One region of the Agromyces sp. Y782 genome, then DNA from elsewhere that is predicted to be linked to it. Evidence: predicted binding sites of a transcription regulator. Region 1 holds the regulator's gene; each other region holds the start of a gene.
What was found. The regulator LexA, encoded in region 1, represses DNA repair genes until DNA is damaged. The targets are predictions, from matches to a motif close to TCGAACANNTGTTCGA.
Positions count from the first base shown of each region.

Region 2: AC1C2S_RS10075 (DUF222 domain-containing protein) is a predicted target of LexA. The motif match lies at 6,251-6,266, and genes of this name have one in related genera.
Region 3: uvrA (excinuclease ABC subunit UvrA) is a predicted target of LexA. The motif match lies at 2,590-2,605, and genes of this name have one in related genera.

Region 1 covers NZ_JCAIUG010000001.1:32,227-39,583, forward strand. Annotated here, with positions in the region: gene AC1C2S_RS00150 (SseB family protein) at 1-194, opposite strand, end outside; gene priA (bifunctional 1-(5-phosphoribosyl)-5-((5-phosphoribosylamino)methylideneamino)imidazole-4-carboxamide isomerase/phosphoribosylanthranilate isomerase PriA) at 178-924, opposite strand; gene hisH (imidazole glycerol phosphate synthase subunit HisH) at 1,023-1,661, opposite strand; gene hisB (imidazoleglycerol-phosphate dehydratase HisB) at 1,658-2,272, opposite strand; gene AC1C2S_RS00170 (histidinol-phosphate transaminase) at 2,269-3,360, opposite strand; gene AC1C2S_RS00175 (LysM peptidoglycan-binding domain-containing protein) at 3,446-3,847, opposite strand; gene lexA (transcriptional repressor LexA) at 4,117-4,794, shown strand; gene AC1C2S_RS00185 (alpha/beta fold hydrolase) at 4,844-5,737, opposite strand; gene metE (5-methyltetrahydropteroyltriglutamate--homocysteine S-methyltransferase) at 5,751-7,357, opposite strand, start outside.
Region 2 covers NZ_JCAIUG010000001.1:2,172,771-2,180,127, forward strand. Annotated here, with positions in the region: gene erm (23S ribosomal RNA methyltransferase Erm) at 1-304, shown strand, start outside; gene AC1C2S_RS10050 (PLDc N-terminal domain-containing protein) at 285-512, opposite strand; gene AC1C2S_RS10055 (VIT1/CCC1 transporter family protein) at 632-1,297, shown strand; gene AC1C2S_RS10060 (hypothetical protein) at 1,266-1,490, opposite strand; gene AC1C2S_RS10065 (NUDIX hydrolase) at 1,493-1,993, opposite strand; gene purL (phosphoribosylformylglycinamidine synthase subunit PurL) at 2,091-4,391, opposite strand; gene AC1C2S_RS10075 (DUF222 domain-containing protein) at 4,588-6,219, opposite strand; gene AC1C2S_RS10080 (MFS transporter) at 6,502-7,357, shown strand, end outside.
Region 3 covers NZ_JCAIUG010000002.1:682,380-689,736, reverse strand. Annotated here, with positions in the region: gene uvrA (excinuclease ABC subunit UvrA) at 1-2,534, opposite strand, end outside; gene uvrB (excinuclease ABC subunit UvrB) at 2,685-4,751, opposite strand; gene coaE (dephospho-CoA kinase) at 4,815-5,429, opposite strand; gene AC1C2S_RS17380 (DUF4126 domain-containing protein) at 5,547-5,780, shown strand; gene AC1C2S_RS17375 (DUF4126 domain-containing protein) at 5,777-6,088, shown strand; gene rpsA (30S ribosomal protein S1) at 6,142-7,357, opposite strand, start outside.

The DNA.
Region 1 (7,357 bases):
GCGGCGGCGAGGGCCTCCGGTGCCCGGCCGTCGTCGGCGGCATGCGCGTTCGACTGGAACGCCCGCCCAGCCCACGGCACGCCGGCGGAGTCGGTACCAGCACCGGCACCGGCAGCCGACTGCGAGTCGACGGATGCCGCGGCATCCGTCTCACCGCGACCCGGCTCGGCGCCGGGGTCACTGCGAAGCGACATCCAGCGCCTCGGCCAACGTGAATGCACCGGCGTAGAGCGCCTTGCCCACGATGGCACCCTCGAGGCCGAGCGGCACGAGCTCGCGGAGGGCGACGATGTCGTCGAGGCTCGAGATGCCCCCCGATGCCACGACCGGGCGGTGCGTGCGGTCCATCACCTGGCGCAGCAGATCGAGGTTCGGGCCCTGCAGCGTGCCGTCTTTCGTGACGTCGGTGACGACGTATCGGGCGGCGCCGGCTTCTTCGAGGCGCTCCATGACCTGCCAGAGGTCACCGCCGTCCTGCGTCCAACCACGCGCGGCGAGCGTCGTGCCGCGCACGTCGAGCCCGATCGCGATCGCCTCGCCGTACTGAGCGATGACGGACGCCGCCCACTCGGGGTTCTCGAGCGCTGCCGTACCGAGGTTGATGCGCTTGGCGCCGATCTCGAGGGCATGCTCGAGCGACTCGTCGTCGCGGATGCCACCGGAGAGTTCGACGTTCACGCCACGCACCTGGCGGATGGCCTTCTTCAGCACGCCCGCGTTCGAGCCGCGACCGAACGCCGCGTCGAGGTCGACGAGGTGGATCCACTCGGCCCCCTGATCGGCCCAATCGACGGCCGCGTCGACGGGGTCGCCGTAGCTGGTCTCGGTGCCGGCCTCACCCTGCGTCAGGCGCACCGCCTTGCCACCGGCCACATCGACGGCCGGAAGCAAAACCAGGCGGGGGGTCTTGTTGAATTCACTCATTCACTGTCCTAGAGATCGCGGTCGCGCCTGCGAATCGGCACAGTCACAGCATCCTAGTCCGACCACGTCGCGGCGACGTGCACGTGACGCCGATGGGCTCAGTCGAGCGTGCCGAGCCAGTTGGCGAGCAAGCGGATGCCGGGCCCCGACGACTTCTCGGGATGGAACTGGGTCGCCGACAGCGGTCCGTTCTCGACGGCCGCGAGGAACCGACCGCCGTGCTCGGCCCACGTGAGCGCGGGCTTCGGGAACGGCGGCTGCACGTCGAGCAGCCACTGCTGCGCTGCGAACGAGTGCACGAAGTAGAAGCGCTCGTCTTCGATGCCCGCGAAGAGCGCGGAGCCCTCACCCGCTTCGACCGTGTTCCAACCCATGTGCGGCAGTACCGCGGCAGGCAACTCGGTGACGATGCCGGGCCATTCGCCGAGTCCTTCGGTGTCGACGCCACGCTCGACGCCCCGCTCGAACAGCACCTGCATGCCCACGCAGATGCCGAGCACCGGCCGGCCGCCGGCAAGTCGCCGATCGATGATCTCTTCACCGCGAACCGCGTGCAGTTGCTGCATGACCGCCTTGAACGCACCGACACCCGGCACGACGAGACCATCGGCCTCGAGTGCTGCGGCCCGGTCGGCGGTGACGGTGACTTCTGCGCCGGAACGCTCGAGCGCCTTCGCGGCAGAGTGCACGTTGCCCGAGCCGTAGTCGAGCACGACGACGCGCCGGGTGCGGCTCACAAAGCGCCCTTCGTCGACGGAACGCCGGACACGAGCGGGTCGAACGACTTCGCCTGACGGAATGCCCGCGCGAACGCTTTGAATTCGGCTTCGGCGACGTGATGCGGGTCGCGGCCGCCGAGCACGGTAACGTGCACGGTCAGGCCCGCGTTGAACGCGATGGCCTCGAAGACGTGCCGCACCATCGAGCCGGTGAAGTGCCCGCCGATGAGGTGGTACTCGAACCCGGTGGGCTCTCCGGTGTGCACGAGGAACGGACGCCCCGAGATGTCGACGACCGCCTGTGCGAGCGCCTCATCGAGCGGCACGAGGGCATCGCCGTACCGCGAGATGCCGCGCTTGTCGCCGAGCGCCTGCTTGATGGCCTGCCCCAGCACGATGCCGACGTCTTCGACCGTGTGGTGCACGTCGATCTCGATATCGCCGCGTGCCCGCACGGTGAGGTCGGTGAGCGAGTGCTTCGCGAACGCCGTGAGCAGGTGGTCGTAGAACGGCACGCTCGTCTCGATGTCGCTCACGCCTGTGCCGTCGAGATCGATCGAGAGGTCGATGCTCGATTCACTCGTCTCGCGCTGGACCCGGGCGGTGCGCGGCGGTCTCGTTGCGGTCATGAGTCAATCCTATTCGGGGCCGAAACGGCGATCGCTTCGAGGAAGGCGGTGGTCTCGGCCTCAGTGCCGGCCGTGACGCGCAAGTGACCGGGGATGCCGATCTCGCGGATCAGGATGCCGCGCGCGAGCAACTGATCGAAGACCGCATGCGGGTCGTCGATCCCGCCGAAGAGCACGAAGTTCGAGCCGCTGCGATATGGGTGGAACCCGAGTCGAAGGAGCTCGACCGAGATGCGCTCGCGCTGGGTGCGTATCTCATCGACCATCGCGAGCATCTCGGTCGAGTGCGCCAGGGCGCCGAGCGCAGCCGCCTGAGTGAGCGCGGAGAGGTGGTACGGCAGTCGCACGAGCCGAAGTGCGTCGATGGCGGCCGGATCACCGGCGAGGTAGCCGACGCGGGCGCCGGCGAACGCGAACGCCTTGCTCATCGTGCGCGACACGAGCAGCCGGGGCCGCCCCGGCAGCAGCGTGAGCGCACTCGGGGTTCCGGGGTCGGCGAACTCGAAGTAGGCCTCATCGACGACGACGATGCCGCGCGCCGCGTCGACGACCGCCTCGATCGTCTCGAGTGAGAGCGGCGTACCCGTCGGGTTGTTCGGCGCGCAGAGCAGCACGATGTCGGGATCGTGCTCTCGCACCGCCGACACGGCCGTTTCGGGACTGAGTTCGAACTCGTCATCACGACCGGCGGTGAGCCACTCGGTGCCGGTGCCGGAGGCCAGCAGGCCGTACATCGAATACGTCGGCGCAAAGCCCAGCACGGTGCGGCCCGGCCCGCCGTAGGCCTGGAGGATGTGCTGGAGCACTTCGTTCGAACCGTTCGCAGCCCAGATCTGCGCCGGCTCGAGGCCATGGCGCAGATAGCGGGCGAATGCACGCCGCAACTCGGTGAACTCTCGATCGGGATAGCGATTGAGCGTGAGAATGGCGGCGGCGACACGGGCGACGACATCGTGTGCGACGTCTTCGGGAATCGGATGCGTGTTCTCGTTGACATTGAGCGCGACCGGAACTGCCTGCTGCGGAGCCCCGTACGGCGTGCGACCACGAAGGTCATCGCGGATGGGGAGGTCTTCGAGACTCGTCACCCTTCAATGCTAACGATGCGCACCGAGGTCATTCGGACGCGCCGTCATCGACCGGCGGAACCCCGACGCTTCAGACGGTCACGGGTCACGGAGCGGCGGGAAGCGCAAGGCGCTGACCGGGTTCGACCACCGCGTCATCGAGCCCGTTGAGCCGCATGATTTCGGCGATGATCTCTCGCACATCGGCCCCGGGGTCGATCGACTCGGCGATCTCCCAGAGCGAGTCGCCTTGCCCGACCGTCGTGTATTCGAACGACGCAGCCTCGAACGAGACGCCAGTGGATTCGACGTCGGCCGCGGCGCTGCCCGCGCCGATCACCGCAACGAATGCCCACACGACGAGCGGAACTGCGCCGAGCGACGTGAACACGATGCGGCCCCGTCGCGTCAGTCGGAGCCGCGTGCGCGCGGGAACAACCGACGCCGCCTCCTCTCGCTGAAGGGCACTTGGGGGCTGGAAGCCGGTCGTTGCGATCGCTGCACTCATGTCACACCTCCTGTAGGAGTCGCATCCGGCTCTCGGCCGGGAGAACCGGATGCGAAACTCTGTTCCGAACATACATTCGAATGACGAACAACGCAAGGGAAGACGCGGGGAATTCTGTCGAGCGGATTCCGCGACACACTCGAACAAATGTTTGCCGAGCGCGCGCGGGGCGGATACAGTTTCGAATATCTGGAAGAGAGTCGACCAGAGACCACCGACATCCGGCCGCGAGGCGGCCGCTACGAGGGGCGAAGACGTTGAGCACCGACATCGACGACGTGCAGGCGGCCGGCAGGCCACGCCGCCGAAAGAGCTTGAGCGCCAAGCAGATCTCGATCCTCGAGATGATCCAGCGCTCGGTCTCCAGCCGCGGCTACCCGCCGAGCATGCGCGAGATCGGCGACGACGTCGGGCTCTCCTCGCTCTCGAGTGTCACGCACCAGCTGAACCAGCTCGAGCTCGCCGGGTACCTCCGGCGCGACCCCAACCGCCCTCGAGCACTCGAGGTGCTCATCGAGCTGCCGGGCGTCACCGAGCGACCCGTCACCTCTTCCGACCCGATCCCGGTCGGCGACGCAGCGATGGTGCCGCTGGTCGGCCGCATCGCCGCGGGTGTGCCGATCACGGCCGAACAGCAGATCGACGAGGTGTTCCCGCTCCCCCGTCAACTGGTCGGCAAAGGCGAGCTGTTCATGCTGAAGGTCGTGGGCGACTCCATGATCGACGCCGCGATCTGCGACGGCGATTGGGTTGTGGTGCGCTCGCAGCGCACCGCAGAGAACGGTGAGATCGTCGCGGCGATGCTCGACGGCGAGGCCACCGTGAAGGTGTTCCGCCAGCGCGACGGCCACACCTGGCTGCTGCCGCGGAACAGCGCGTTCGAGCCCATCGTCGGCGACCATGCCGAGGTGCTCGGCAAGATCGTCGCGGTGCTCCGAGCAGTCTGACCGGGCAACCCCACCGGTCTGTCATGGAGCGGCCGGCGACGGCCGGTCGCTACGCCGCGGTCCGGACTGCGGCGAGACCGCTTCCGACCGTGGCAGGCGCCAGCGCGTTGAACCAGTCGAACACCGCATCCATGAACCCGGCGTGATCGTCACGAAACACGGTGTGCCCCGTTCCGCGCAGGGTCGCCACGGTCATGCCCTGTCCGCGAAGCTGCCGGGCGACCTTCGCCGTGATGAGCAGGCTCTTCTCCGCCAGGAGCACCAGAGTAGGGGCGACGAGGCGCACGGGCGGCACCAGCGGTCGCGTATCGGTGAAACCGAGGATGGTGCGCTTGTCCCAGTCTCGAAGCGTCGCGAGCTCGATCTCGACGTCGACCGCACTCCACTTCGGATTCATGCGCACCAGCGCCGACCGGCGCGGCCTCGGCGCTATCGCGAAGAATGCCTTGAACGCCCACCCCTTCACGCCCTTCGGGAAGGAGAAGGCCGGGTCGATGTAGATCGCCGCGCGAGGCGCGAGCCGATCTGCGACGAGGCTCGCCACCAGCCCGCCGAGCGAGTGGCCCATGACGAGATCGGGTGGGCCGTCGAGCACCGGCGTGAGCGTCTCGACGACGTCGCTCGCCCACGCGGCGGGCGAGTATTGCACGGCACGCGGGCTGCGTCCATGACCTGTCAGGTCGACGGCGAGCACCCGGAACCCCTGCGCCTCGAGCTCGGCAGTCACTCGGTGCCACGCGCGGGAATCGGACATGATGCCGTGGATGAGGACCGCGGTTCGCGAACCCCGGCCGGATTCGTGGACCGCAAGTTGCATACGACCAAAGTACGCGCTGCGCCTGTGCGTCGCCTCGACACCAGCCGAGCGTCGGCCGAGCACCAGCTGAGCCCCAGCCCTGCGTCGGCCGAACGCCAGCGGAGCGGATGTCGCGAGCCGCGGCATCCGCTCGCCCGTGCTACCCGGCGAGTACCGAGGCAGCGCGACCGGCCCGCACCGCACGGGTCGCCTCGACGATGTGCCGCAGCGACTCGACGGTCTCGTCGTAGCCGCGCGTCTTCAGACCGCAGTCGGGATTGACCCAGAGCCGGGTGGCGGGGATCGCGCCGGCTGCGCGTTCGAGGAGCGCCTGCACCTCGTCGACGCTCGGCACTCGTGGCGAGTGGATGTCGTAGACGCCCGGGCCGATGCCGTGGTCGAAGCCGCTCGTCTCGAGGTCGTCGACGACCTCCATACGGCTGCGGGCCGCTTCGATCGAAGTGACGTCGGCGTCGAGGTTCTTGATCGCATCGATCACGACGCCGAACTCCGAATAGCAGAGGTGCGTGTGCACCTGCGTCGCCGGAGCCGCACCGCCGGTCGAGAGGCGGAAGGCACCGACCGACCACTCGAGGTAGTCGGGCTGGTCGGCGCGCTTCAGCGGCAGCAGCTCTCGGAGTGCGGGCTCGTCGACCTGGATGACCCGGATACCGGCTGCCTCGAGATCGGCGATCTCGTCGCGCAGGGCGAGCGCAACCTGTCGCGCCGTGTCGCCGAGCGGCTGGTCGTCGCGCACGAACGACCAGGCGAGGATCGTGACGGGGCCGGTCAACATGCCCTTCATGGGCTGCTCGGTCAGCGACTGGGCGTACGCGGACCATTCGACCGTCATCGGCGCCGGCCGCGAGACATCACCCCAGAGGATCGAGGGACGCGTGCAGCGCGAGCCGTACGACTGCACCCAACCGTGCTTGGTGACCGCGAACCCGTCGAGGAGTTCGGCGAAGTACTGCACCATGTCGTTGCGCTCGGGTTCGCCGTGCACGAGCACGTCGAGCCCGAGGTCTTCCTGCAACCGCACGACGCGCTCGATCTCCTCGCGCATGAGCGAGGTGTACTCCTCACCCGTGAGCGTGCCGCCCACCAGGCCGGCGCGGGCGCGACGGATCTCGCCGGTCTGCGGGAACGACCCGATCGTCGTCGTCGGCAGCTCGGGCAGGCCGAGGGACGCCTGCGCCACAACACGCTCGTCGTAGCTCGCGCGAGCGAAGTCACTCTCAGTGAGCGACGCGACGCGGTCGCGTACGACCGGCACGCGCACACCCGGCGCACCGCCGCGATCGGCGAGGGCAGCGGATGCCGCGGCGAGCTCGCCCTCGATTGCGGCGCGCCCGCTCGCAAGTCCGCGACCGAGCGCGGCCACCTGGCCGACCTTCTGGTCGGCGAACGCGAGCCAGCCGACGAGTCGTGCATCGAGCGCATCCTCGTCGTCGACGTCGTGCGGCACGTGCAGCAACGAGGTGGAGGTGGAGACGGCGACGGTCGCGGTGAGGCGCTGAGCGGCCTCGAGCTGCTCGAATGCGGCGGCGAGGTCCCCGCGCCAGATGTTGTGCCCGTCGATGACGCCCGCGACCACGGTCTTCGCCGCGAGCGACTCGGCCGTCGCCGGGTCGAGCGACGCGGGCAGTACGCCGCGCACGAGGTCGAGGCCGATCGCATCCACCGGGGTGGCTGCGAGGGCGGACAGCGCGTCGTCGAGCGAGCCGTATGGTGCGGCGACGAAGATCGCCGGGCGGCGTTCGAGGG
Region 2 (7,357 bases), 2.1 Mb from region 1:
TGCGTTCCGCCCCGCCCCCTCGGTCGACGGCGGGGTGTTCAGCATCGAACGTCGCCGGCAGCCACTCGTCGCGGAGGCTCAGCTCGCGGCGTACCAGGGGTTCGTCGCCGAGGTCTACCGGGGGCGGGGCAACGGATTGGCGCAGATCCTCGCACGCACCTCCCGGCCGATGCGCATCGAACGAGCCCGGCGCCTGCTGCGCTCACTCGAGTTGCCCGATCGGGTGCTGCCCAGCCGCCTCACCGGGCGGCAGTGGGCCGCCGTCTGGTCGGCTGTGCGAGATGCTAGCGGAGGTCGCGAGTGATGCGGATGCCGAATGGATGCGGGCCGGCGGCGAACCACACGATCGATCCGACGAGCGGGAAGCACATCACGGCGATCGCCCAGACCCACCGCTCGAGCTCGTTCAGCTCGTCGGTGCGGAAGATGCGCGACACGACCCAGACGATGACGGCGAGGTACCCGACGCCCACGACGAGTGCGACGAGGTTCCAGGCGAAGAATCCGTCCAATGTCTCATCCGTTCGTCGCAGTCGTACGCAGCAGTTGCTCGTCACCGACAGGCTATCGACTTGCCCCGTGCATTCGGGTGTTCACCGCCAGAATGGGTGCATCGGCACGGGGAGGGCGCATGAGGTGGTACCGCACCGACGCGGCCCGCGACTTCGCCGTCGCCGCCAACGACGGCATCATCACCACCGCCGGTGTGCTGCTCGGTTTCGCCGGCGCCGGCGCATCGAGCACGACGCTCCTCGTCGCCTCGCTCTCGGCTCTCGTCGCGGGATCCGTCGCGGGCTTCGGGGCGAAGTACGCCGAGCTCGCGGCCGAGCGCGACAACGAGCAAGCGCTGATCGCCGAGACGGAGCGCGATATCCGCGAGGATGCCAGCGACGATCTCGCCGACCTGGCCGAGCACTTCGTCGAGCGAGGGGTGCCACCCGGGTTGGCGCGCGACGTTGCCGAGCGGATGCATGCGCACGACGCCGTCGCTGCCCAACTCGAGGCGGAGCACGGCATCGACGACCCGATGCCGGCCTCGGGCCCGTTGCTCGGCGCGCTCGCGAACGCGGCGGCACTCGCCACCGGCTCGCTGCTTCCGCTGATCATGCTGCTCGCCTATCCCGCAGCCTGGGAGGAGTGGGCGGTCGCCGTCGCGACCCTCATCTCGCTCGCCGTGACGAGCGTGCTCATCGCGCTGTCGGCGCACACCTCCGTGCCCCGGGCGCTGCGCCGCACGATCGGCATCGGCGTGGCGACGATGGGGCTCAGCTTTCTCGCGGGTCTCCTCGTCTTCTGAGCGGGCTGGTGTCGCCGTCGCCCGTGCCGCGCTCCGAGCCGTGCGACTCCTGCTCCTGCACCGACTCGATGATCGAGTCCTGCGTGCCGCGCAGAGCACGGATCCAGCGCACGACGATGCCGACCACGATGGCGATCGCGAGCAGGGCGACCGGCACCCAGATGAGGGCGAGCGGCAAGGAATCGGGAGCCACTGTCAGAACCCGTACGGCGTGATGGGGGAGAGACGGCCGTCGCGCATCGCCTCGAGCACGGCGAACTCGTGCGGCACGACGGGCTCGGGCAGCGCGTCGAGTGTGAACCAGCCGAGTTCGGCCGCCTTGTCTTCCATCGGGCGCGGCTCGCCGCGCCATTCGGTGGCGGCGAAGAACACGTCGATGCGCTCCTCGATCGCCCGGTGCGGCGCGCCGCCGGTGCGATGCATGACGGTCAGCACCGTGAGCGCCGACTCGTCGAGATCGACGCCGAGCTCTTCGTGGGTCTCGCGAACCGCGGCCGCGAGCAGCGACTCTCCGGCCTCGACATGACCGGCCGCGCCGCACGCCCAGTACTCGTCGAAGTAGCCCGTGCCGCGGCGCAGCTGCAGCAGTACCTCGTCGCCGCTGCGGAGCACCACGTAGGCGGCCGGGATGACCGCGAATCTGCCGTGCGATGCGGCGTAGGCCTCGGTGTATGCGGTTCCGTCGGGCTCGGTCATCGGGTCTCGATACGCTTCTGGGTCTCGATACGCTTCTGGGTCTCGATACGCTTCGCTACTCGACCCAAGCCTCGACCAACAACTCGACCGGCGTGCGTCAGTACCCGACGACGGGGCCGAACGCCTCGGCGAGCGGTGCGCGATTCACACCGCGCAGCTCGTCGATCGACACGGTGAAGAGGCCCTGCACTTCGAGGGCGGCGGATGTCGCATCCGTCACGCCGATGCGCCGCACCGGGTAGTCGCGGCCCTCGCAGAGGCCGCGGAACTTCACGTCGTCTTCGCGGGGCACCGTCACGATGACCCGGCCGGCGGACTCGGAGAAGAGCGCGGTCGCGAGGTCGATGCCGGCGTCGCCGGCGACCTCGTCGAGCACCACGCGGGCGCCGAGGCCGAAACGGCCGACGGCTTCGGCGAGGGCGACGGCGAGGCCGCCATCGGAGAGGTCGTGGGCCGAGTCGATGAGCCCCTCGATCGCCGCTGCGTTGAGCAGCTCGGCGAGACGCTTCTCACCGGCGAGGTCGACGGCCGGCGGGCGACCGCCGAGGTGGCCGTGCACGACGCCGGCCCATGCGGAGCCGTCGAGCTCGAGCGCGGTGTCGCCCAACAGGTAGATGTTGTGCCCGTCATCCTGCCAGCCCGACGGGATGCGGCGGGCGACGTCGTCGATCACGCCGAGCACGGCGATCACCGGCGTCGGGTGGATCGGCACGTCGCCGGTCTGGTTGTAGAAGCTCACGTTGCCGCCCGTGACGGGGATGCCGAGCTCGAGGCATCCGTCGGAGAGGCCCTCGACGGTCTCGGAGAACTGCCACATGACCTCGGGGTTCTCGGGGGAGCCGAAGTTCAGGCAGTCGGAGACGGCCGCGGGCACCGCGCCCGAGACGGCGACGTTGCGGTACGCCTCGGCGAGGGCGAGCTTCGCACCCTGGCGCGGGTCGAGCTGCGAGTAACGCCCGTTGGCGTCGGTTGCGATCGAGACGCCGAGGCCGGATTCCTCGTCGACGCGCACCATGCCGGCGTCATCGGGGTAGCTGAGCGCGGTGTTGCCGAGCACGTACTTGTCGTACTGGTTCGTGACCCACGCGGCATCCGCCTGGTTCGCCGAGCCGATGAGCTGCAGGAACTGCGCGCGGATCTCGTCAGGCGTCGCGGGCCGGTCGAGCTTCGCGGCGGTGTCGGCCTGCAGCGCGTCGATCCAGGTGGGGTAGGCGACGGGGCGCTCGTAGACGGGGCCGTCGACGGCGACGGTGCGCGGGTCGACGTTCACGATCTCTTCGCCGTGCCACATGATGCTGAGGCGACCGGTGTCGGTGACCTCGCCGAGCACGCTCGTCTCGACGTCCCATTTCGCGACGACCTCGAGGAAGCCGGCGAGCTTCTCGGGGCGCACGATCGCCATCATGCGCTCTTGACTCTCGCTCATGAGGATCTCTTCGGGCGTGAGGGTGGGGTCGCGCAGCAGCACGTCGTCGAGCACGATCGCCATGCCGCCGTCACCGTTCGACGCGAGCTCGGAGGTCGCGCACGAGATGCCGGCCGCCCCGAGGTCTTGGATGCCCTCGACGAGGTCGCCCGCGAAGAGCTCGAGGCAGCACTCGATGAGCACCTTCTCGGCGAAGGGGTCGCCGACCTGCACCGCGGGGCGCTTGGTCGGGCCGCCCTCGGCGAAGGTGTCGGAGGCGAGGATCGACGCGCCGCCGATGCCGTCGCCGCCCGTGCGTGCGCCGAAGAGCACGACCTTGTTGCCCGCGCCCTTCGCGTTGGCGAGATGCAGGTCTTCGTGGCGCATGACGCCGACCGCGAGGGCGTTGACGAGCGGGTTCGCCTGGTATACCGGGTCGAACCAGGTCTCGCCGCCGATGTTCGGCAGGCCGAGGCAGTTGCCGTAGAAGCTGATGCCCGACACGACGCCGTGCACGACGCGTGCAGTGTCGGGGTGGTCGATCGCGCCGAACCGCAGGGCGTCCATGACCGCGACCGGGCGGGCGCCCATGGAGATGATGTCGCGCACGATGCCGCCGACGCCGGTTGCTGCGCCCTGGAACGGCTCGATGTAGCTCGGGTGGTTGTGGCTCTCGATCTTGAAGGTGACCGCCCAGCCCTCGCCGACGTCGATGACGCCCGCGTTCTCGCCCATGCCCACCATGAGGTTCTTCTTCATCTCGGGCGTGACCTTCTTGCCGAACTGCTTCAGGTAGATCTTGCTCGACTTGTAGGAGCAGTGCTCGCTCCACATGACCGAGTACATCGCGAGCTCGGCGCTCGTGGGGCGGCGGCCGAGGATGTTGCGGATGCGCTCGTACTCGTCGGGCTTCAGGCCCAGCGCGGCGTACGGCTGTTCCTTCTCGGGCGTCACTGCGGCGACCTCGACGGTGTCGAGCACCGGCGTCGCGATGCTCCCTGAGCCTGTCGAAGGGGCAGCGGTGTTGGCGGGGGCTTCAGTGGTCACGAGTGGCGAGCTCCAGAGAACGGCGGCGAGCGGATGCCGCGGGGCGGATGCCTGACCCCAGAAGTCTACCGGCCGTTGCGGTGCGACCGCGGCGCTCGCCGACCGGTGGTTGCGGTGCGACCGCGGCGCCCCAGACCGGGTCTCACGCGACCGCGGTGACCAGTCCGCCGGCGGAGTCTGCTGTGGTGGGAACGGAGGTGGGCACGGGCGCGGGCGAAGGCGTGGGCAACGACCGCTGCCGTTCGACCTGCGACGAATCGTCGGGATGCCGTGCCGGCCCATGGCGAGACAGGAGGTGACGCGCGGCCACGTTGCCCGGTCGTGGCCGCTGCTCGGGGTCGAGGTGTACCGGCGGAACGAACCAGCTGCGCGCATCGCGGATGAAGATGCTCCACCCGTCGTCGTGGACCCGATGATGATGGAAGCTGCACAGCATGATGCCGTTCGCCACGTCGGTGCGGCCACGGTGGCGCTTCCACCACGCGATGTGGTGGGCCTGAGCATGCGATGGGGGCCGGTGGCAACCTGGCCAGGCGCAGCCGCCGTCTCGTTCGACGAGCGCGATCTTCTGGGCAGGGGAGAATCGCCTCGCCGCGCGGCCGAGTTCGAGTGGTTCGCAACCATCGCGCATGAGCAGCGGAGCGACCCCGGCCGACTCGGCGAGTTCGCGCGCGGTGGCGGCGGACACAGGCTGGTCGACACCGTCGATGTTCGCGTGCCCGCGCCCGGTCACGAACGCATCGACGTCGATGCGGGCGACGACGCTCACCCCTCGAAGTGCGGGTGGTGCGGCCGCGCTCGAGAGGGACAGCCTCGCGATGTCGGCCAGCGCGTCGGCGTTCATCTGCCCGATCGTGCGCTCTTCACGGAAGACGGGGTCGGTCGCCTCGACCTCGCCATCGCCATCGCCGGAGTCGGAGTCGGAGCCGTCGCCGGAGTCGGAGCGGACGGCGCCGGCGTCGCGCGCCGTGCGGTCGCCCATCGCCCCGAACGGACGCTTCGCATCTCGCGCGCGGTGCAGCTCGGCACCGACCAGCGCCTCGATCGCGAGCTTGATCGGCGCCCCGTTCGCCGGATCGAACGCGCCCTTCAGGTTGATCATGCCCGCCGCGTCTTGCCAGATGGAGAGACCTCGCCGGGAACGGAGCTCGTCTTCGCGCGGCTTCACGCCGTCGGGATCGAGGTGCGCCTCGAGCTGCTTGATCAAGCGCGTGAGCCCGTCGACGCCGACCGCCGGTGCACGGTCGACGAGGAGCAGTTCAGCGGCGTCGGCCTCGTCGCACGCGACGGTCGGCGGCAATTGGTCGACGAACCGGCGGATGACCTCAGCCGCAGCGACGCCGAGCGTGCCGGCATCGAGCGCGGCAGCCACATGCGGATGCCGCGGGGGCAGTGCCTCGCCGGTGAAAGACGCACGATGGCTCGTCGCCTGACCCACCGCGACGAGCCGTGCAGCATCGGAGTAACGACCGCCGGTCGTCTGTGCGATCAGCCGCTCAGGCGAGGAGAAGCCGTGCTTGCGCGACAGGTCGTCGCCGTCTGCGTCGCCACGCGAGCGCTCGGCGATGCCGGCGGCGCAACGTGCCTGCAGGGCCTCGACGCGGCGCCCGAGCCTGGCCAGCGACTCGGTCGCCCGCATGAGCCCGTCGTCGCTCATGACGCCGATGTCGGCCTCAGGGTCGCGCGAGGCGGCGAGCAGCGCTCCCGCCCACTCCTGCAGCACCGACGCGCAGACCGCTTCGAGTTCGCGGAGTGCTGCGGGGGCTTCGGGCATGCTTCGATTCTAGCGGAAATCAGTCAGAAATTCGAAGAGAACTTCGAATGTGGAGAACTCGAAAGTGTCGCCCCGAACTGCGGACCGAAGCGCGTCGCCCCCGCAACCACGACGCCCGACGCCCGCCCGCCACCCCGCGGCATCCGCTCTGTAGACTGAACGCGGTCGCCGCATTCTCGGCGGCCCTGGGCGCGCACATCAGCGCGCAGTCGACCCGCCGTCGGCCACTCGCGGAGCCCCGCCCCGCCGCGCGCGGGGAACGCCCTTCGCTCAGGTACTCCCATGACGCCGTCAACTCCCGTCGACCGAACCGATACCACGCCCGCCGTCGCGCCGCCGTTCCCGTGGCTCGGCCTCATCGTGCTCGCCGCCGCCGTCTTCCTCTCGGTCACGATCGAGATGATCCCGACGGGCCTGCTGCCCGACATGAGCCGAGAGCTCGAGGTCAGCGAGCCCCTCATCGGCCTGCTCGTCACCGTGTTCGCCGCGACCGTGGTGGTGCTCACGGTGCCGCTGTCCGCCCTGACCAAGCGGATGCCGCGGCGCACCCTCATCGTCATCACGCTCGCCGTGCTCGCGGTCAGTTGCGTGCTCACCGCGTTCGCGCCGAACTACGGCACGGTGCTCGCCACCCGCATCCTCGGCGGCGCCGCCCACGGGCTGTTCTGGTCGGTCGTCGGTGCGTACGCCGGCCACCTCGTGCCGAAGGAGCAGCTCGCTCGCGCGGTCTCGATCAGCGTCGCGGGCGGTTCGCTCGCGTTCGTGCTCGGCGTGCCGCTCGGCACGGCGCTCGGCCAGGCCTTCGGCTGGCGGCTCGCGTTCGCCGGCATCGGCGTGCTCACACTGCTCGGCGCCCTGCTGGTGTGGCGATTCCTGCCTCCGGTGCGGCACCATGCGGGCGAGACGGATGCCGCGCCGCTCCGTCTGCGCAGTGATGCCACGTTCGTGCCGGTGCTCGTCGTGTGCCTGATCACCGCGGTCACGATGGTCGGTGCGTACACCTTCTACACCTACGTCGCGCCCTTCATCACCGAGGTCATGGGCCTGCCGGCCAGTGCGATCAGCCCGATGCTGCTCGCCTACGGCATCGCGGGCGCGTTCGGCCTCGTGTTCGCGGGAACCGTGCTCGGACGCCGCC
Region 3 (7,357 bases), on a different contig from region 1:
CCGCCCGAGAGCGTCGTGGCGCTCTGTCCGAGCTGCACGTAACCGAGGCCGACATCGACGAGCGTCTTCAGATAGCGGTGGATCGCCGAGATGGGCTCGAAGAACTCGGCCGCCTCACTGATCGGCATCTCGAGCACCTCGGCGATGTTCTTGCCCTTGTAGTGCACTTGAAGAGTCTCGCGGTTGTACCGCTTGCCACCGCACACCTCGCACGCGACGTAGACGTCGGGCAGGAAGTTCATCTCGATCTTGATCGTGCCGTCACCCGAGCATGCCTCGCATCGGCCGCCCTTGACGTTGAAGCTGAACCGCCCGGGGAGGTAGCCACGGGCCTTCGACTCGGTCGTCTCGGAGAAGAGCGTGCGGATGCGGTCGAAGACACCGGTGTAGGTGGCGGGGTTCGAGCGAGGAGTACGCCCGATCGGCGCCTGATCGACGTGCACGACCTTGTCGAGCTGGTCGAGCCCGGTGACGCGACGGTGCTTGCCCGCGACCTTTCGGGCGCCGTTGAGACGGTTCGCGAGCACCCGGTACAGGATGTCGTTCACGAGCGACGACTTGCCCGAGCCGCTCACGCCGGTCACGGCGGTCAGGATGCCGAGCGGGAACTCGACGTCGACGCCGCGCAGGTTGTTGGCTTCTGCGCCCTGCACGGTGATCGTGCGCTCGGGGTCGACGGGGCGGCGCGTCTCGGGAATCGGAATCGCCTTGCGACCCGACAGGTAGTCGCCGGTGAGTGAACGCGTGTTCTTCACGAGATCGGCGTAGCTGCCGGAGTGCACGACGGTGCCGCCGTTCACGCCCGCGCCCGGTCCGATGTCGACGATCCAGTCGGCCGTGCGAATCGTGTCTTCATCGTGTTCGACGACGATGAGGGTGTTGCCGAGATCGCGAAGCGCGATCAGGGTGTCGATGAGTCGACGGTTGTCGCGCTGGTGGAGGCCGATGCTCGGCTCGTCGAGCACGTAGAGCACGCCGGTGAGACCCGAACCGATCTGCGTCGCCAGACGGATGCGCTGCGCTTCTCCACCGGAGAGGGTCGCCGCCGCTCGCGAGAGGTCGAGATAGCTGAGCCCGACACGGATCAGGAAGTCGAGACGCAGCTTGATCTCGCGCAGCACCTGCGCGGCGATGGCTTGTTCGCGATCACTGAGCTCGAGGCGATCCATGAATGCACGGGCATCGGTGAGGCTCAGCAGGCCCACGTCGGCGATGCTCGCATCGTGGATGAGCACCGACAGCACCTCGGGCTTCAGGCGCTTGCCGCCGCAGACCGGGCACGGCACCTCTCGCAGGTATTCCGACCAGCGCGCACGCTGCACATCGGTCTCGGCCTGCAGGTACTGGCGCTCGATGTAGGGCACGACGCCCTCGAAGCCGGAGGTGTAGCTCATCTCGCGGCCGTAGCGGTTGCGCCACTTCACCTTGACCTCGAAGTTGTCACCACGGAGCACTGCCTGGCGAGCCGCCTCGTCGAGCTCTTCCCACGGGGTATCGAGCGAGAACTCGAGATCTCGGGCGAGCCCGCCGAGGAGCTTCTCGTAGTAGTTGTAGAGGCTCTTGCCCTGCGAGGTCCACGGAATGATGACGCCCTCGGCGATGCTGAGGCTCGGATCGCCGAGCAGTAGTGCATCGTCGACCGACATGCGCGTGCCGAGCCCCGAGCACTCGGGGCAGGCGCCGAACGGCGCGTTGAACGAGAACGTACGCGGTTCGATCTCGGTCAGCTGGATCGGGTGCTGATTCGGGCAGGAGAGCTTCTCGGAGAACGTCGCCCACGCGGCCGGTCCGGTCTCATCGATGTAGTTGATCTGCACGAGGCCGTCGGTCAGGCGCAGTGCGGTCTCGAGGGAGTCGGTGAGCCGGCCGAGCATGTCGGGGCTTGCGACGAGCCGGTCGATCACCACGGAGATGTCGTGCTTGACCTGCTTCTTCAGCGTCGGTGGTTCATCGAGCCTGATGATGTCACCGTCGACGACCGCGCGGGTGTAGCCCTGGGCGGCGAGGTCACGGAAGAGGTCGACGAACTCGCCCTTCTTCTTCGACACGACCGGACTCACGACCTGGTAGCGGGTGCCCTCGGCCAGCTCCATGAGCTGGTCGGCGATCTGCTGCACCGTCTGTCGCTGGATGCGCTCACCGCAGACCGGGCAGTGCGGCACACCGATGCGTGCCCACAGGAGGCGCATGTAGTCGTAGATCTCGGTGATCGTGCCGACGGTCGAGCGCGGGTTCCGGTTCGTCGACTTCTGGTCGATCGAGACCGCAGGGCTCAGCCCCTCGATGAAATCGACATCGGGGCGGTCGACCTGCCCCAGGAATTGACGAGCGTAGGCCGAGAGCGACTCGACGTAGCGCCGCTGCCCTTCAGCGAAGATCGTGTCGAACGCGAGCGAGGACTTGCCCGAACCAGAGAGGCCCGTGAACACCACCATCGCGTCACGCGGGATCTCGACGTCGACGTTCTGCAGGTTGTGCACGCGGGCACCGCGAACACTCAGGTGCGAATGGGCATCGAGACGTGAAACTGGCACTCTTCGAGTTTAGAGAGCACCACCGACACGGATGCCTCGTGCACACGCGCTCTGAGCGAACATACGTTCGAATCGGGCCGAGATCATTGCTCGCTCCGCCTGACCGCGACCGGATCGAACGATGCGATTCGGACGGATGTCAGCGTCTCGTCAGCCGAGGTGGCCGGCCTTCTCCATCTGGCGGAGTTCACGCTTGAGATCGGAGACCTCGTCACGCAAGCGCGCGGCGAGTTCGAATTTCAACTCGCCGGCCGCGACGAGCATCTGCTCGTTGAGATCGCGGATGAGGTCTTCGAGGTCGTTGGCGCCGGCCGCAGCGATGCCCTCGCGCCGGAGGTTCGGCACCGGCGCCTTCTTCTTCGCATCGCGACCGGCGAGGAGGGCCGCGGTGTCGGCCCCTTCGCGCGCGAGCACTTGGGTGATGTCGGCGATGCGTTTGCGAAGCGGTTGCGGGTCGATGCCGTTGACGCGGTTGTACTCGAGCTGACGATCTCGTCGTCTCGTCGTCTCGTCGATCGCCGACTTCATCGAATCGGTGAGCACATCGGCATACATGTGCACCTCGCCCGAGACGTTTCGTGCGGCGCGACCGATCGTCTGGATGAGTGACGTCGACGACCGCAGGAACCCCTCTTTGTCAGCGTCGAGGATCGCGACGAGGGACACCTCGGGCAGGTCGAGCCCTTCACGGAGGAGGTTGATGCCGACCAGGACGTCGTACACGCCCGCCCGGAGTTCGGTCAGCAACTCGACGCGGCGCAGCGTGTCGACATCTGAGTGGAGATAGCGCACCCGCACCCCCGCCTCGGAGAGGAAGTCGGTGAGCTCTTCGGCCATCTTCTTGGTGAGGGTCGTGACGAGGACGCGTTCGTTTCGCTCGGCGCGAGTGCGGATCTCGTCGAGCAGATCGTCGATCTGGCCCTTCGACGGCTTCACGATGATCTGTGGGTCGACGAGTCCTGTCGGACGGATGATCTGCTCCACCACGCCGTCGGCGATGCCCATCTCGTAGCGGCCGGGGGTGGCCGAGAGGTACACGGCCTGGCCAACCCGCGCCTTGAACTCATCCCACTTCAGCGGGCGGTTGTCGAGCGCGCTCGGCAGGCGGAATCCGTGCTCGACGAGGGTGCGCTTGCGGGAGGAGTCTCCCTCGTACATCGCACCGATCTGGGGAACCGTGACGTGCGACTCGTCGATCACCACGAGGAAGTCGTCGGCGAAGTAATCGAGGAGGCAATGCGGAGCCTCCCCCGCTTGTCGGCCGTCGATGTGCCTCGAGTAGTTCTCGATACCCGAGCAGAAGCCGATCTGCTCCATCATCTCGAGATCGAACGTCGTGCGCATGCGCAGCCGCTGCGCCTCGAGCAGTTTGCCTTCGCGCTCGAGCTCAGCGAGTCGCTCTTCGAGCTCGATGCGGATGGTGCCGATCGCCCGCTGCATCACCTCGGTGCTCGCCACGTAGTGCGACCCCGGGAAGACCGGCACCGAGTCGAGTTTGGCAACCACCTGCCCGGTCAGCGGATGCAGGCTGTACAGCGCCTCGATCTCATCACCGAACATCTCGATGCGGATCGCCAGCTCTTCGTAGATCGGGATGATCTCGATCGTGTCGCCCCGCACTCGGAAGTTGCCGCGAGAGAAGTCGACATCGTTGCGCTGGTACTGCATCGAGACGAACTTGCGGATGAGCCAGTCGCGATCGACCCGCTGGCCGACCTGTAGCGGCATCATGGCACCGAGGTACTCCTCGGGCGTGCCAAGGCCGTAGATGCACGAAACAGAGGAGACGACCACGACGTCGCGCCGGCTCAGCAGTGAGTTCGTGGTGGAGTGCCGGAGCCGTTCGACTTCGGCGTTGACCGACGAGTCCTTCTCGATGAAGGTGTCGGTCTGCGGCACGTACGCCTCGGGCTGGTAGTAGTCGTAGTACGAGACGAAGTACTCGACCGCGTTGTTGGGCATGAGTTCGCGGAACTCGTTGGCCAGTTGCGCGGCCAACGTCTTGTTGTGTGCGAGCACGAGCGTGGGCCGCTGCACCTGTTCGATGAGCCAGGCGGTGGTCGCCGACTTGCCCGTGCCGGTCGCACCCAGCAGCACGACGTCGGTCTCGCCCGCGTTGATGCGGCCTGCGAGTTCGGCGATCGCCGCCGGCTGGTCGCCGCTCGGAACATACTCGCTGATGACCTCGAATGGTCGAACGGATCGTGTGGCCTGCATGCTCTCCAGTCTAGGATCGCCCGCCGACACCGCACCTGGGAGCGTTCTCGGACTGGCAGCACGCTACCCCTTGGAGGCGCGCTCCTCGACGATGCGCCGCCAGAGTGCGTCGGTCTGGCTCATCGTGTGCGCGAGCGACCCATCGGTGTCGATCACGACGTCGGCGATTGCGAGGCGCGCGGTGTTGTCGACCTGGGCGTCGACGCGCGCCTCGGCCTGGATCGGGTCGAACCCGCGATCCTGCACGAGCCGTTCCACCTGGATGCGCCGCGGCGCGTTGGTCACGACGATGAGATCGAAGGGGTGATCGACGGATGCCTCGACGAGGAGTGGAACGTCGTAGACGACGACGGCATCGGGGTTCTCCTGTTCGGCCTTCGCGAAGAGCCTGGCCGAGAGTTCGCGTACGGCGGGATGCACGATCGCGTTGAGCTTCGCGAGCGCCTCCGAGTCGCCGAACACGCGCTCACCGAGTTTCGACCGATCGAGAGACCCGTCGCGGCGCAGCACGTCGTCGCCGAACTCGGCGACGATCGCCTCGAGTGCGGGCGTTCCGGGCTCCACCACTCGCCGTGCGAGCTGGTCGGCATCGATGTGCACGGCGCCATGCTCGTAGAGCCGACGTGCGACGGTGGACTTTCCTGAGGCGATACCGCCCGTGAGACCGATCAGATACACGCCACCACTCTAACCGTGCGACACTCGACGCGACGGCACACGGAGGCGGGCATGCTGGAGTTGTTGACGGGAACCGGGCTCGCCCTCGCTGCCGGATTGAACGCTTGAATCCCCCTCGTGGTGATCGGCGCTCTCGACCGTTTCACCGGTCTCATCGAGCTTCCGCCGCAGTGGTCATGGCTCTCGAATGAATGGGTGCTCCTCATCCTCGTGGTGTTGCTCATCGTCGAGTTCATCACCGAGAAGATTCCCGGCCTCGACTCGATGAACGACATCGTGCAGACCGTGGTACGGCCGACGGCCGGCGGTCTCGCGTTCGGCTCCGGCGTGAGTGCCAGACCGCAGCAGTGACCGACCCCGAAGCGTTCTTCACCTCGCAGCAATGGGTGCCGATCGCGGTGGGCGTCGTGCTCGCGTTACTCGTGCATCTCGCCAAGGCGATGACTCGCCCTGTGGTCAACGTCGCGACGGCGGGCGTCGGCGCCCCAGTGGCGAGCACCGCCGAGGATGCCGGCTCGTTCGCGCTCGCGTTCGCGTTCGCCGCGATCCTCGCACCGCTGCTCGTCGTGGTCGGCATCGTGGTGATCGTCGTGCTCGTCATCGTGGTGGTGCGCCGGCGTCGAGCGCGACGCAGGCAGCATCCGTCGACCGCGCCATGAACGCCGGAAGGCCGGCTCCCGAGGGAGCCGGCCTTCCGTATCGCGGTCAGCGACTAGTTGTTGCTCGAGAGCTTCTCGCGCAGCGCCGCGAGCGACGCATCGTCGGCGAGGGTACCCGCGCCGGCGGAGTCGCCCGTGAACGACGGAGCACTCGAGGTGAACGAGTCGTCGGCGGCAGCAGCAATGCTCGCCTGCGCGACCTGCTTCTTGTGCGCCTCCCAACGAGCCTGGGCGGCAGCGTAGTCCTGCTCCCACTTCTCGCGCTGGGTGTCGAAGCCCTCGCGCCACTCGTTGGTCTCGGGGTCGAAGCCCTCGGGGTACTTGTAGTTGCCCGCCTCGTCGTACTCGGTGAGCATACCGTAGAGCGCCGGGTCGAACTCGGTGCTCTCGGGGTCGACGCCCTCGTTCGCCTGCTTCAGCGAGAGCGAGATGCGGCGACGCTCGAGGTCGATGTCGATGACCTTGACGAAGACCTCTTCGCCGACCGACACGACCTGCTCGGCGAGCTCGACGTGCTTGCCCGACAGCTCGGAGATGTGGACGAGGCCCTCGATGCCATCGGCGACGCGAACGAACGCACCGAACGGAACGAGCTTCGTGACCTTACCCGGCGCGACCTGACCGATCGCGTGGGTACGGGCGAAGACCTGCCACGGGTCCTCCTGCGTCGCCTTGAGCGACAGCGAGACGCGCTCACGGTCGAGTTCGACGGAGAGCACCTCGACGGTGACCTCCTGGCCGACCTCGACGACCTCGCTGGCGTGCTCGATGTGCTTCCACGAGAGCTCGGAGACGTGGACGAGACCGTCGACGCCGCCCAGGTCGACGAACGCACCGAAGTTGACGATCGACGAGATGACACCCTTGCGGATCTGGCCCGGGTGGAGGTTCGCGAGGAACGTCGAACGCGACTCGGACTGCGTCTGCTCGAGCAGCGCGCGGCGCGAGAGCACCACGTTGTTGCGGTTCTTGTCGAGCTCGAGGATCTTCGCCTCGATCTCCTGGCCGAGGTACGGCGTGAGGTCGCGCACACGGCGGAGTTCGATGAGCGAGGCCGGAAGGAAGCCGCGAAGGCCGATGTCGACGATCAGGCCGCCCTTGACGACCTCGATGACCGAACCGGTCACGACGCCATCGGCTTCCTTGATCTTCTCCACGTCGCCCCATGCGCGCTCGTACTGCGCACGCTTCTTCGACAGGATGAGGCGGCCTTCTTTGTCTTCCTTCTGAAGAACGAGCGCCTCGACGGTGTCGCCGACGCCGACGACC